One region of the Pseudoalteromonas sp. T1lg65 genome, then DNA from elsewhere that is predicted to be linked to it. Evidence: predicted binding sites of a transcription regulator. Region 1 holds the regulator's gene; the other holds the start of a gene.
What was found. The regulator NrdR, encoded in region 1, represses ribonucleotide reductase genes. The targets are predictions, from matches to a motif close to AAACACNANATNTNGTGTTT.

Region 1 (7,818 bases):
AGTGTCGTTTACTGAAGCGGTAAAAATAGGATTAGGGCGCAATCAGGGCGTATTCTTCCCAGAATCATTCCAGCCTTTGGCTGATGTCGATGCGTTACTAGACAAACCATTTGCTGAGCGAAGCACTGAGATTCTGTATCATCTTATTGGTGATGAACTGCCAAAAGATACGTTATCTGAAATGGTTCAGCGTGCTTTTAATTTCCCGGCAAAATTGGTGGCTGTTGATGACACTCACTACTGTCTTGAGCTGTTTCATGGTCCCACTTTAGCATTCAAAGACTTTGGTGGGCGATTTATGGCGGAATGTATCAGTCTGTTTAATCAAGGCGAACGGGTAACAATTCTTACTGCCACAAGTGGTGATACCGGTGCCGCTGTTGCACATGCGTTTTACAATAAACCCAATGTTGATGTGGTTATTCTCTATCCAGAGGGCAAAATATCATTGGCTCAACAGAAGCTGTTTACAACGCTTGGCGGTAACATTCACTGTTACGCGGTGAAAGGTAGTTTTGATGATTGTCAGGCAATGGTTAAATCGGCGTTTCTAGACGATGAACTAAAACAAACGCTCGGCTTGAATTCAGCTAACTCAATTAACATCAGTAGGCTGGTAGCTCAAGTGTGTTACTACTTTGAAGCAGTCGCTCAGTTACCCAAAGAGAAGCGTGGCAAAGTCCATGTTTCAGTGCCTAGCGGTAATTTTGGTAATGTTTGTGCGGCGATGATAGCAGCGGCGCTGGGGTTACCGGTTGCTAAACTGAGTGCGACGACCAACCAAAATGATACCGTACCACGTTATCTCGATTCTGGTGAGTGGGCACCAAACGCCACGCTTGAATCACTTTCCAATGCCATGGATGTGAGTAAACCTAATAACTGGCCACGTGTCGAAACCATGCTTGAGCGAGGTGATTTTAATAAACATGACTTTTATTCACGTTCAGTCGATGAGGATGTCACTCAGTCTGTGATGAAGCAGCTTCATGAGCAAGGGTACTTGGCTGAACCTCACACCGCGATAGCTTATCAAGGTTTAGTGCAAGATATGGATGCAGATGCCTGTGGCGTTTTTCTCGCTACAGCTCACCCAGCTAAGTTTAAAGAGTCAGTGGAAGCTGTTTTAAATCATCAGCTTGATATGCCAAAAGTGTTGACTGATGCGCTGTTAAAGCCCTGCCTTGCCGAGCCATTACAGGCCGACTACGAGTCATTAAAACAGGCTGTGATGAATAAAATAAGTTAATGTTGGTTAACCCTTGAAGTGAGGATGTTTTGTGCTTCAGGGGTTCACTTATTTGCTCTATATTATCATTTCAAATATAACCTTCTTGGTTACATAATAAATTTTAATGTTTAAATAAAAAAATATCATCGCGATAGGGGTGTGAAATAATTTCAATCCCTGCTTAAATATGCCCATGCTGATTTCGTCGTCAATTGGTTGCTTTTTGCTCCGCTAAATCGATGACAAAAACTATTTTACGTTTACCTAGGAGAAACCATGTTAGAACGTAACATGAACATCGCAGACTTTGATCCAGAACTATTTGCAGCTATTTCAGCTGAAACGGCTCGTCAAGAAGAACATATCGAACTTATCGCTTCAGAAAACTACTGTAGCCCGCGAGTGCTAGAAGCGCAGGGATCACAGCTGACGAACAAATACGCAGAAGGTTATCCAGGTAAGCGTTATTACGGTGGTTGTGAACACGTTGATGTGGTTGAGCAACTAGCTATTGACCGCGCATGCGAACTATTTGGTTGTGATTACGCTAACGTTCAACCACATGCTGGTTCACAGGCGAATGCTGCGGTATTCCAAGCACTACTTCAACCACATGACACTGTTCTGGGCATGAGCCTAGCGCACGGCGGTCACTTAACGCACGGTTCGCACGTAAATTTCTCTGGTAAAACGTACAATGCAATTCAGTACGGCTTAAATGAAGAAACGGGTGAAATTGACTACGCACAAGTCGAAGCATTAGCGCTTGAGCATAAGCCAAAAATGATCATCGGTGGTTTTTCTGCTTATTCTGGTATCGTTGATTGGGAAAAATTCCGTGAAATCGCTGACAAAGTAGGTGCTTACCTTCTTGTTGATATGGCGCACGTTGCAGGTTTGGTTGCCGCTGGTATTTATCCAAGTCCGGTTCCTCACGCACACGTTGTGACTACAACAACACACAAAACACTGGCTGGTCCTCGCGGTGGTTTAATCATTTCAAACTGTGGTGACGAAGACATCTACAAGAAGTTAAACAGCGCAGTATTCCCTGGCGGCCAAGGTGGCCCTTTGTGTCATGTCATTGCAGCAAAGGCTGTGGCATTCAAAGAAGCGCTACAAGACGACTTTAAATCTTATCAACAGCAAGTGGTTAAAAATGCCCAAGCGATGGTTGCAGTGCTTCAAGAGCGTGGCTACAAAGTGGTTTCTGGTAAAACGGATAACCACCTATTTTTGCTAGATTTGATCGACAAAGACATCACTGGTAAAGATGCTGATGCTGCACTAGGTAGAGCAAACATCACCGTAAATAAAAACTCTGTGCCTAACGATCCGCGTTCACCGTTCGTTACTTCAGGTCTTCGTATTGGTTCACCAGCGATCACACGTCGTGGTTTTAAAGAAGCTGAGTCAAAAGAACTGGCGGGTTGGATCTGTGACGTACTAGACAATATCACTGATGAGTCAGTGCAAGCACAGGTGAAAGAAAAAGTTAAAGCGATTTGTGCTAAATTCCCTGTTTACGCATAAATTCGCTCACATCTGACGCGTTTTTTGTTATGATTAAGGCCGCAAATAAGCGGCCTTTTTTGTTGTTAATGCAATGAGGTTGCTAGATTTAGCCGGGCTAAACTTAAGACTTTTACTTTAAGCAATAAAAGTTAGCCAAACATAACGAGAACACCTATGCATTGCCCATTCTGTACAGCAAAGGAAACCAAAGTGATAGATTCACGTTTGGTGGCTTCCGGTTTTCAGGTTCGCCGTCGTCGCGAATGTATTCTTTGTCATGAGCGCTTTACCACGTTTGAAGGTGCTGAGCTGGTTATGCCTCGCGTAATCAAACAAGATGGTACCCGTGAGCCTTTCAATGAAGACAAATTACGTAACGGCATGCAGCGAGCGTTGGAAAAACGGCCAGTTAGTACAGAACAAATTGAAGACGTAATCCTGCGCATTAAATCTCAGATCCGTGGCACGGGAGAGCGAGAAGTATCCAGTGACCTCATCGGTGAGTGCATTATGGAAGCGCTTAAAAAGCTCGATAAAGTTGCTTACGTTCGTTTCGCCTCGGTGTATCGGTCATTCGAAGACATTAGAGAATTTGGAGAAGAAATCGCGAGGTTAGGAGATTGACTACGTTCTCTGAGGATGACCGTCGATTTATGCGTCGTGCTATCACCTTGGCTGAACGCGGACAATTCACCACAACGCCTAACCCAAATGTGGGCTGCGTGATTGTCAAAGATGGCGAAGTCGTCGGTGAAGGTGCCCACATGAGAGCTGGCGAAGGTCATGCAGAAGTGCATGCACTTAATGCCGCTGGAGACAAAGCAAAAGGCGCAACAGCCTATGTCACTTTGGAGCCTTGTAGCCATTATGGTCGTACACCACCGTGCGCTGAAGGATTAATTAAAGCCGGCGTCAGTCGAGTGATTGCAGCTATGGTGGATCCCAATCCTCAAGTTTCTGGACGAGGCTTGGCAATGTTAAATGCCGCAGGTATAAAAACCGCTTCAGGGTTATTTGAGCAATCAGCACGTGCACTTAACAAAGGCTTTTTCAAGCGCATGGAACATGGCTTACCCTTTGTAACCTGTAAACTCGCCGCTTCCATTGACGGTAAAACGGCGCTCAGTAATGGTCAAAGTAAGTGGATAACTTCACCACAAGCGCGTGCCGATGTGCATTTAGAAAGAGCCAAAAGCTGTGCCATTTTGACCGGTGCCGATACGATACTTGTAGACAACGCTATGCTCAATGTCAGACTGTGCGAGGCGCAGCTAGCTGGTTATCCGCAACCGGAAGTGAGACAGCCAACACGGGTGATTATTGACTCACAAAACCGTTTAACGCCAGAACTGGCCGTGTTCAAAATTGACTCACCAGTTATTATTTTCAGAAAAAGCATTGATAATAAGCAACAATGGCCGCATTTCGTAAAGCAAATTGAAGTGCCATGCTGCGGCGACAAACTCGATTTGCTTGCTGTACTAAAGACGTTAGCGTCATTGCAATTTAATCAAGTGTGGTTAGAAGCTGGCGCAACTTTGTGCGGTGCTATGCATGAGCAAAACTTACTCGACGAATATGTGTTATATTTTGCCCCGAAATTGATAGGTACAGGTAAATCCTTGTTCAATACGCTTGAGCTTGAAGATATGTCACAAGTCTCGGAGCTGGAATTTGCAAACATAAGCCAAGTCGGACCCGATATTAAAATTGTCGCGAGGAAAAAGAATTAATATGTTTACTGGTATTATCGAAGCGACCGGCGTATTGAAAGAATTAACGCTAAAAGGTGGAGATCTCGCACTGAGAGTGCAGAGCCATAATTTAGATATGAGCGATGTTCAACTAGGCGACAGTATCGCGACCAATGGCGTATGTTTGACCGTAGTGGCTAAACACAGTGATGGTTTCAGTGCCGACGTATCTAACGAGACGTTGGGGTTAACGCGGTTTAGTCAGTATCAAAAAGGCCAAAAGGTAAATTTAGAAAAAGCCTTACAAGCCACTTCTCGACTGGGTGGACATTTGGTATCTGGACACGTTGATGGCATTGCTGAGATTGTGTCAAGCAATAGCAATGGTCGAGCAACTGAATATTGGTTGCAAGCGCCAGAGAACTTAATGAAATATATTCCGTATAAAGGATCGGTCGCTATTGATGGAATTAGCTTGACGGTTAATGCGGTCGAGAAAAACCGTTTTAAACTCACCATTGTTCCTCACACCGCACAAGAAACAACCATTGCGGACTTTAAAGTAGGAACTAAGGTCAATCTGGAAGTAGATCAAATCTCGCGCTACCTTGAAAGATTAATTCAAGGTCAATCGAGCGCTGCCAGCGAATCCACTCTCACAACCGGTTTATTGGCTAAAGCTGGCTTTATTAAATAATTAGTCATAGACAAAGTAAAAATGGGAAAGCTATGAATTTAAATAGTGCTGAGGAAATTATCGCGGACATTAAAGCCGGTAAAATGGTGATTTTAATGGACGATGAGGACAGAGAAAATGAAGGCGATTTAATCATCGCCGCAGAGCATATTACACCTGAAGCCATCAACTTTATGGCGACCTATGGTCGAGGCCTGATTTGCTTAACCATGACCCAAGAACGTTGTGAGCAATTAAATTTACCGCTGATGGTAAAAAGCAACGGTGCGCAATTCTCTACCAACTTTACTTTGTCTATTGAAGCTGCAAAAGGGGTAACCACGGGTATCTCAGCGGCAGATAGAGCGCGCACAGTGCAAGCTGCTGTTGCTAAAGGTGCTGTGCCAGGAGACATCGTTCAGCCGGGTCATATTTTCCCAATCATGGCTAAACCGGGTGGCGTATTAACCCGTGCTGGGCATACCGAAGCAGGATGTGACCTAGCACGTTTAGCTGGTCTGGAGCCATCGTCTGTGATTGTTGAAATCCTTAACCCTGACGGCACTATGGCACGACGTCCTCAGCTTGAAGTGTTTGCAAAAGAACACGGCATTAAAATCGGCACCATTGCGGATCTGATCGAATATCGTAACCTAAACGAAACTACGATAGAAAAAGTGGCTGAGTGTAGCTTGCCCACGGAGTATGGCGAGTTTAATTTAGTAACCTATAAAGACACAATCGATAATCAGCTTCACTACGCGTTGGTTAAAGGTGAAGTTAAACCGGAAGAAGCACAGCTGGTTAGGGTTCACTTACAAAGCACTTTCAATGATATCTTGTTGTCAGACCGAAGTGCTGATAGAAGTTGGACGCTACATAGTGCGATGAAACACATTGCAGAAAACGACGGTGTACTCATCATCTTAGGCAAGCAAGAAAAAACCGAAGATCTTGAAATGCTCGTTAAAGCCTTTGCTTCAGAAGATGCAGGTGAAAAGGTCAACTATAGAAAGTTCCAAGGAACATCAAGAACCGTTGGTGTCGGCTCGCAGATTCTGGCTGATTTAGGCGTATCAAAAATGCGCTTGATGAGCTTACCGAAAAAGTACCATGCACTTTCTGGATTTCATCTAGAAGTGGTTGAATACGTAGAACCGCAATAAAGTAATCACTCATCCGCAACGGCATCTTGTACGCTGATTTTACCCATAAAGAATACGGTGAAACAGATGCCTTTGCTGGTATTAATGCAGTAGGCGATTTGCTTTAAACTATGCTATTATGCGCGTCAATTTGGCAATTGCTCATATAGATTTAGGAATATCTAATGAAAATAATCGAAGGTAATAAATACGCTCCTGGCAAAAAATTTGCCATTGTCATTTCTCGTTTTAATGATTTCATTGGTAGCAGCTTATTAGAAGGTGCTGTGGATGAGCTAAAACGTACCGGTGGCGTTAAAGATGAAGACATCACCGTAGTATACGTACCTGGAGCAGTAGAGTTACCACTAGCAGCGAAGCGCGTAGCCATGAAAAAAGAGCATGACGCTATCATCGCACTAGGTGTGATTATTCGTGGTGGAACGCCGCACTTTGATTTAGTGGCGAATGAGTCAAACAAAGGCTTAGCAAGCGTTTCTCTAGATTATGATATTCCAGTTGCATTCGGTGTACTAACCACAGAAAGCATTGAGCAAGCCATTGAACGTGCGGGCACCAAAATGGGCAACAAGGGCGGCGAAGCTGCACTTGGTGCACTAGAAATGGTGAACGTGCTAGAGCAAATTTAAGAGGAATCTAAGTGAAACCAGCAGCTAGACGCAAAGCACGTGTACTTGCTTTACAAGCCATCTATTCTTGGCAGTTAAGCGGCAATCCTATTGCCGATATCGAACAACAAATGTTGATCGAAAACGATGTTACTAAAGTAGACGTTGAATACTTTAAAGACTTAGCACGTGGCGTAGTGGTGAACCAAAAGCAACTTGACGAGTTGATCAAACCGCATTTAGCTCGTCCTTTTGATGAGCTTGATATGGTTGAGCGCGCAGTTCTTCGTGTTAGTGCATACGAATTGAAATTCCGCGAAGATGTACCATACAAAGTTGCTATCAATGAAGGTATTGAATTAGCGAAAATATTTGGTGCTGAAGAAAGCCACAAGTTCGTTAATGGTGTACTTGATAAAGCCGTTAAGTTTATTCGCAAGTAAATTTGACAGCTAGGAGAGCCGGCCTTGGCCGGCTTTTTTGTGTATGAAAGAATTTGAGTTAATCAATAGCTATTTCAAGGGCCGTGGTATTCAGCGTCGTGACGTTGACCTCGGTATCGGTGATGATTGCGCATTGATTTCTGTGCCAGCAGATAGACAATTAGTGGTCACAACAGACACGCTGGTTGCGGGTGTGCATTTTTTTCATGATGTTCCGCCTAGGGCTTTAGGGCATCGCTGCGTTGCTGTTAATTTGAGCGACCTAGCGGCAATGGGGGCAGAACCTGCTTGGCTATCAGTAGCACTTACATTACCAAAAGCGGATACCACCTGGCTGGAGGAATTTACCGCAGGAATGCACGAAATTGCCGAGTACTATAACGTACAAATTGTTGGTGGAGATACAACTCAAGGACCACTCAGTATTACGTTGTGTGCTAAAGGCACAGTACCGACGGGCAAGGCTATCACCCGCTCAGGAGCAA
Region 2 (7,818 bases), 1.1 Mb from region 1:
CATTGGATACGAGCTAATGAGTAAGCCATTTGTTTATAAAGCAAGAATTAAGGTGGCTGACTTATTTCATCAAAGTCACCACGAAGAAGCTTTTACTACTGCTTTGCTTTCTAAAGAAAGCCTTTCCCATTTTGCTTTGAAGCTACTCGGTATTTGCGCGCTTTCTTATGAAAAAGCGGTAAACTGGGACAAAGGAAGTCGCAAAAATTTACCTGATGTGTGGATAGAAGATGATTTTTTTGAAATAGAAGTTGCGATGTTTATTGACTGGCGAGAAGTTGACGAAGTTTCTAGACTAGCAAAGCTCTATCCTAAACTGGTGCTGTTAGGTGTAGAAGGAGAGCATTGGTTCACAGAGCGCTCTGTACAGTTACTCTTTATTGATAATCTTTCTATATTCAGTCTTAGTAAAGAGTTTGTAGAACAGCTTGTTGAGCTGTTGGAAAAGAGTTTACATTGGGACGTAGTTATTGAGGATGGTGCCATTAGTGTCACCGACGGAGCGCATTATATTTCGACAACTATTACCAAATTTGCTTAATACCCATTCCATCAGTATATGATCAATTTTAGAGACTAAAGCTGCCGCTGACCGTGTTAAATATAACAACTAAAAAGCAAATTTTTACCTACACGGGGATTGGTACCTTAGCGCTAGCAGAGCGCGATAGCGGTGTTATCAACTAGCTTTTTTCGACTCAAAGTTGATCAACGAATTAGGAAAGTGGGGATAACAGACGTAATTGTGAATTTATTACAGTTGATATTCCATAGCTAGATTTAGGTCGTGATAGTTAGATCTTGACGGCAATGACAGACAAAAATATTGGCCACCCGTGTTAGGGCAGCTCAATTTTGATATCGGTAATAGGCTGACTGCAGCAGAGCAATATTTCCCCATCTCTAACGAAGGCTAAAGGCTCTTGATTATAACGTGTTTCGCCGTCCAATAGTTTAGCGCGACATGCGCCACAAAAGCCTTCTCTGCATTGATAGGCAACTTCTACCTTGGCAGATTCTAATGTTTCTAAGATTGAACAAGAAGGAGCCCGATGATTTAGGGGCTCCGTGATATTTTCGATAGTGATGGTAAAATTTGGCTTCTCAGCCATTACAAATCAAAGTCGCCAAAGTCTGAAGCATCTACCTCTGAATCAATTTGTCCAACAAGGTAAGAACTGATTTCAGCTTCTTGAGGCGCAACTTGTACGTTGTCTGAAACCAACCAAGCATTAATCCAAGGAATCGGGTTAGACTTAGTTTCAAACTGGGTAGGTAAGCCGATAGCGGACATACGAATGTTAGTTATATATTCAACATATTGACAAAGAATGTCTTTGTTCAATCCTATCATCGAACCATCTTTAAATAGGTATTCAGCCCATTCTTTTTCTTGTTGTGCAGCCTCAACAAACATCTTAATAGCTTCTTCGCGACATTGTGCAGCTACAATGGCCATTTCCGGGTCATCTTTGCCTTCTTGCATAATGTTTAGCATATGCTGTGTACCGGATAGGTGCAGGGCTTCATCGCGCGCAATGAGCTTGATGATCTTGGCATTACCCTCCATGAGCTCGCGTTCAGCAAAAGCAAATGAACAAGCAAAGCTGACATAAAAACGAATAGCTTCAAGAATATTCACTGACATCACACATAGGTAAAGCAGTTTTTTGAGCTCGAACAAGCTAACGTTGTAGGTTTCACCGTTAATTTCGTGTTTACCTTCACCTAACTTATTGTACAGGTTAACTTTTTCAATTAGCTCATCGTAGTACTTGGTTACCGCATCTGCTCGTTCGACAATTCTATCGTTACCCACGATATCATCAAAAATGAGCTCTGGGTTTTGCGTCACATTACGAATAATATGTGTGTATGAACGGCTGTGAATAGTTTCACTGAACGCCCAAGTTTCTATCCACGTTTCAAGCTCAGGAATAGACACGATCGGAAGTAACGCCACGTTTGGCGATCGACCTTGAACACTATCAAGCAGTGTCTGGTACTTAAGATTACTTAAGAATATGTGCTTTTCATGTTCTGGAAGCGCTTGGAAGTCTAAGCGGTCCTTGCTGACATCAACTTCTTCTGGCCGCCAAAAAAACGAGAGTTGCTTTTCTATAAGCTTTTCGAAAATGGGATACTTTTGTTGATCGAAGCGAGATACATTAACAGACTGACCGAAAAACATCGGCTCTTGTAGTTGATTATTGTGGTTTCTGCTAAACGTAGAATATGCCATAACTGTGTTACTCAATACCTAAAAAAGCGGGTGGTTTCACCCGCGTAATAAAACTAGATTTTACAAGCGCCGCCTTCACATCCATCATCTTCGGCTTGAGGTTTAAGCTCATCTTGCGCATCAGCTGCACCGTCGCGTGTATTGTGATAATAGAGCGTTTTAACGCCTAACTTATATGCCGTTAGTAAGTCTTTAAGTAACAACTTCATTGGCACTTTACCGCCTTCAAATTTAGTCGGATCGTAGTTTGTATTTGCAGAAATAGTCTGGTCGACAAACTTTTGCATAATACCAACTAGCGTCAGGTATCCGTCATTTGATGGAATGTCCCAAAGTAACTCATAGGCATCTTTTAGTCTTTCATATTCAGGCACAACTTGCTTAAGGATACCATCCTTACTTGCTTTAACACTGATATGACCACGCGGTGGTTCAATGCCATTAGTTGCATTTGAAATTTGTGATGACGTTTCAGAAGGCATTAAGGCAGATAGCGTTGAGTTACGCATACCATGTTGCTTGATACTTTCTCTTAACCCATCCCAATCAAGATGTAACGGTTCTTCGCAGACCTTATCCAAATCACGCTTGTAAGTATCAATTGGCATAATACCTTGAGAGTAAGTTGTCTCATTGAACTTAGGACATGCACCGCGTTCTTTCGCTAGCTGGTTAGAAGCTTTCATTAGGTAGTATTGGATAGCTTCAAACGTTTTATGAGTTAAGCCATTAGCACTGCCATCTGAATACTTAACTCCGTTTTTAGCAAGATAGTAAGCGAAATTAATCACACCAATACCCAAGGTTCTACGACCCATAGTTGCATTGAATGCAGCGGGTACAGGATAATCTTGATAATCTAATAGGTTATCAAGCGCACGTACGGCGAGTTCCGCAAGTTCTTCCAGTTCATCTAATGAGTTGATCGCACCCAAGTTGAAAGCCGATAGCGTACAAAGTGCGATTTCACCTTCCTCGTCGTTTACATTATTAAGTGGCTTAGTCGGTAGTGCAATTTCCAAGCATAGATTTGATTGACGAATTGGAGCCACTTTTGAGTCAAATGGACTGTGCGTATTACAGTGGTCAACGTTTTGTAGATAAATACGACCTGTGCTTGCACGTTCCTGAGCAAACATTGAGAACAACTCAATCGCCTTTATACGTTTTTTACGAATAGACTCATCTTGTTCGTACTTAGCATACAATTCCTCGAACTTTTCTTGATCTTCGAAAAACGCATCATAAAGACCCGGAACATCTGACGGACTGAATAGGGTGATATATTCGTCTTTGATTAGACGGCTATACATTGTTTTGTTGAATTGCACACCGTAATCCAAATGGCGAACACGGTTCTCTTCAACACCACGGTTGTTTTTAAGAACCAGTAGGTTCTCTACTTCAAGGTGCCATAAAGGGTAAAACAAGGTTGCTGCACCACCTCTAACACCACCTTGAGAGCAGCTTTTAACCGCTGTTTGGAAATGCTTATAAAAGGGAATACAACCTGTGTGATAGGCTTCGCCGTTACGAATTGGACTGCCTAAAGCACGGATCCTACCGGCATTAATACCAATACCAGCGCGCTGACTTACGTATTTAACAATAGCCGACGATGTCGCGTTGATTGAATCAAGGCTGTCAGCACATTCAATAAGAACACACGAACTAAATTGTCGAGTAGGGGTACGTACACCAGCCATAATCGGCGTTGGCAAAGAAATTTTAAACAGTGAAACAGCATCGTAAAAACGTTTGATGTAATCTAACCGTGTCTCTTTGGGGTAGTTTGCGAATAAACTTGCCGCTACCAACATATATAGGAACTGAGCGCTTTCATAAATCTCGCCGGTAACACGGTTTTGAACTAAATACTTGCCTTCAAGTTGTTTAACTGCGGCATAGCTAAAGTTCATGTCTCTACCATGGTCAAGATAGTCGTTAAGCTCGTTTAGTTCTTCTTTGCTGTAATCGCTAAGTAGGTGCTGATCGTACCGTTTGCCTTCAACAAGTTTTACAACATGGTCGTATAGATGTGGTGGTTCAAATTCTCCGTATGCTTTTTTACGAAGGTGGAATACGGCTAGGCGAGCTGCCAAATACTGATAGTCTGGCGTGTCTTTAGAAATCAGATCCGCGGCCGCTTTGATGATTGTTTCATGGATATCCTCTGTACGAATACCATCGTAAAACTGGATATGAGATTTCAGCTCTACTTGAGATACTGAAACATTCTCAAGTCCTTCCGCTGCCCATGTAATTACACGGTGGATTTTATCCAGATCTAACGGCTCTTTACGGCCGTTTCTTTTGCATACAGATAACTTTTGGTTCATATAATTGTGCCTGTATTCCTTAGGAATGCGCATCAAGATATCGCACGGTTAAAAAAATGATTAGCAAACCACCACTATATATGGGGCCCTTTTGGCTTGGGATCACAAGATAGTGGGGTTAGTACAAATTTGCAAGAGAGCAAATCAGTCAGAATTGTGGATAAGTTTGGGATAATTTAAATATGTGAGCATCTACTCACCTTTCAGTATCCACTTAAATACACTCGACGAAAAATCAACTTAAACCATGAGATTTTTCGCAAAATTAAAAAAAATATCTGACTGATTTTTTTCTACACAAATCTGTGTCTATTATAGCAAAAGCACAAGATATAGTAGTGCTATTAAAAAATAATACTATATATGCGAAATTAGTGACATTGGGTTAGTAAGATACAGATCCGCTTGCCATGAGATAGCTTGCTGTTTTGAAGGAATAAATCCCCACATGGCAGCTGCACTTGTCATCTTTGCTGATTTTGCAGCAATGATATCGCGCTCTGCATCGCCAACATAAATACAGGCTTCAGGAGCAACCTCAAGTTGTTGAGCACAAAGCAGCAAAGGTTCAGGGTGTGGTTTAGCAACACTTAACGTGTCGCCACATACTACCACCTCAATATCTCTCAGGGCGGAGATACGTTTTAATAACGGCAAAGTTAGAAACGCTGGCTTGTTGGTCATTATGGCGTATTTGATTTTTCTATCTCGTAAGGATGACAGCATTTCTTCTACGAGTTCGAATACGTGCGAATGTACTGATAAATTCTGCTCGTAATAATTGAGCACTTGTTGCCGCAAGCTATCTTTATCAAACTCAGCCAACCTTGAACCAAAGCCAACGTCCAGTAATGCTGCAACACCATTTGATATGGCACTACTGTATGCTGCTTTGGATACAACGGGTAAACCATGATTAGATAGTACGTAGTTTAACGCAGCACCTAAATCATCACTGGTGTCGAGCAATGTACCATCTAAATCAAATAAAACAGCTTCAATCATGTTAGTTTCTCAAAGTGCAAAATGTAGTTAACAGAAACGTCTTTAGATAAGTTGAAGGTTTTGCCAAACGGATCGTAATTGATGCCAGCAGAGGCCCTAACTTTGAGATCGTATTTTTCAGCCCAATTGATAAGAGTAGAAGGTCGAATAAATTTGCTATGATCGTGAGTGCCGTCCGGCACCATTTTTAGCACTTTTTCCGCCGCTACGATTGCTAGCATGTAGCTTTTTACTGTTTTATTTAAAGTCGAAAAGAATACATGCCCGCCTGGTTTAACCAGTTTGGCGACCGATTGTATAATCGACTCAGGTTCAGGAACGTGTTCAAGCATTTCCATACAAGTAACAACATCAAAGGCTTGAGGGTGTTGCATCGCAAATTCTTCTGCAGGTATTTTTAGGTAGTTCACTGTCACACCACTTTCTAATGCATGTAGTTTTGCAACATTCAATGGCTCTTGTCCCATATCAATACCAGTGGCGTCGGCGCCAAGTTTAGCCATGCTCTCTGTTAAAATGCCACCACCACAGCCAACATCTAAGACTTTTTTAGAGAATAATCCTTGCGATTTATCATTGATAAAGTCTAGGCGTAACGGATTAATGTCATGTAACGGTTTAAATTCACCTTCTCTGTCCCACCAACGCTCTGCTATTTCCTCAAACTTAGCAATTTCGCTTGGGTCTACATTTTGATGTTCGGTCATAAAAAACTTCCTCGTTGAATTGAGCGCATTATAAAGGCCATTGCTAAAAAATAGCACCTGTAAAACAGTAAAAAGTGTGATAGCATGCTCGGTGAAATTAATAATAAACAAGCCCCAGCTTAAAGCTTGAGCACACAGCTTTTTTAATTGCTAGTGTGACATAAAAGGGGAAGACACTGAAGGAAAGTGAAGTCATATGTCTGATCTCGCCAATGAAATCCTACCGGTTAATATCGAAGATGAATTAAAAAATTCATACCTTGATTATGCAATGAGTGTAATCGTAGGTCGTGCATTACCAGATGTACGCGATGGTCTTAAACCTGTTCACAGACGCGTACTTTTCGCGATGAATGAGTTAAGAAACGACTGGAATAAACCTTACAAGAAATCAGCGCGTGTTGTTGGTGACGTAATCGGTAAATATCACCCACATGGTGATAGTGCTGTATACGATACTATTGTACGTATGGCGCAACCTTTCTCACTGCGGTACATGCTAGTTGATGGCCAAGGTAACTTTGGTTCTGTTGATGGTGATTCAGCAGCTGCAATGCGTTACACCGAAGTACGGATGGCGAAAATAGCCCATGAGCTACTAGCTGATTTAGAAAAAGAAACCGTTGACTATGTGCCTAACTACGATGGCACCGAACAAATTCCAGACGTATTACCTACTAAAGTACCAAGTTTGTTGGTAAATGGTTCATCGGGTATTGCTGTTGGTATGGCGACAAATATTCCGCCGCATAACTTAACTGAAGTAATTAACGGCTGTTTGGCAGTAATTCAAAACCCTGACATTACCATCGAAGAACTGATCGACTACATACCAGGCCCTGATTTCCCCACGGCTGCTATTATCAGTGGTAAAAAGGGAATTGAACAGGCTTACAAAACCGGTCGTGGTAAAATCTATATCCGTGCCAAAGCTGATGTTGAAGTGGACGAAAAAACTGGTAGAGAGACCATTATCGTTCATGAAATTCCGTACCAAGTTAACAAAGCTCGCTTAATTGAAAAAATAGCAGAGCTGGTTAAAGAGAAAAAAGTTGAAGGTATTAGCGCATTACGTGACGAGTCAGATAAAGACGGGATGCGGATTGTTATTGAAATTAAGCGTGGTGAAGTAGGTGAGGTTGTATTGAACAACCTATATGCTCAAACACAGCTGCAAACCGTGTTTGGTATGAACATGGTGGCATTAGATAACAATCAGCCTAAGTGCTTCAACTTAAAAGAAATGCTTGATGCGTTCATTATTCACCGTCGTGAAGTAGTGACACGTAGAACCGTATTTGATCTTCGCAAAGCTCGTGACCGAGCACATACACTCGAAGGCCTTGCGATCGCGCTGGCAAATATTGACCCGATTATTGAACTTATTCGTAAATCTCCAACCCCAGCTGAAGCAAAAGTTGCGCTAACATCTCGCTCATGGGATTTGGGTAACGTCAAAACAATGCTTGAGCGTACCGGTGAAGAAAACGTTGCTCGCCCTGATTGGTTGGCTGAAGGGCTAGGT

Region 2: nrdA (class 1a ribonucleoside-diphosphate reductase subunit alpha) is a predicted target of NrdR. The motif match lies at 4,651-4,670, and genes of this name have one in related genera.

The regions. Positions count from the first base shown of each region.
Region 1 is NZ_CP196837.1:2,939,020-2,946,837, reverse strand. It holds gene thrC (threonine synthase) at 1-1,249, shown strand, start outside; gene glyA (serine hydroxymethyltransferase) at 1,508-2,764, shown strand; gene nrdR (transcriptional regulator NrdR) at 2,921-3,370, shown strand; gene ribD (bifunctional diaminohydroxyphosphoribosylaminopyrimidine deaminase/5-amino-6-(5-phosphoribosylamino)uracil reductase RibD) at 3,400-4,479, shown strand; gene ACSLBF_RS12950 (riboflavin synthase) at 4,481-5,137, shown strand; gene ribBA (bifunctional 3,4-dihydroxy-2-butanone-4-phosphate synthase/GTP cyclohydrolase II) at 5,170-6,282, shown strand; gene ribH (6,7-dimethyl-8-ribityllumazine synthase) at 6,447-6,911, shown strand; gene nusB (transcription antitermination factor NusB) at 6,923-7,333, shown strand; gene thiL (thiamine-phosphate kinase) at 7,377-7,818, shown strand, end outside.
Region 2 is NZ_CP196837.1:1,831,329-1,839,146, forward strand. It holds gene ACSLBF_RS07835 (YaeQ family protein) at 17-541, shown strand; gene yfaE (class I ribonucleotide reductase maintenance protein YfaE) at 840-1,112, opposite strand; gene nrdB (class Ia ribonucleoside-diphosphate reductase subunit beta) at 1,112-2,242, opposite strand; gene nrdA (class 1a ribonucleoside-diphosphate reductase subunit alpha) at 2,296-4,581, opposite strand; gene ACSLBF_RS07855 (HAD family hydrolase) at 4,939-5,586, opposite strand; gene ubiG (bifunctional 2-polyprenyl-6-hydroxyphenol methylase/3-demethylubiquinol 3-O-methyltransferase UbiG) at 5,583-6,293, opposite strand; gene gyrA (DNA gyrase subunit A) at 6,490-7,818, shown strand, end outside.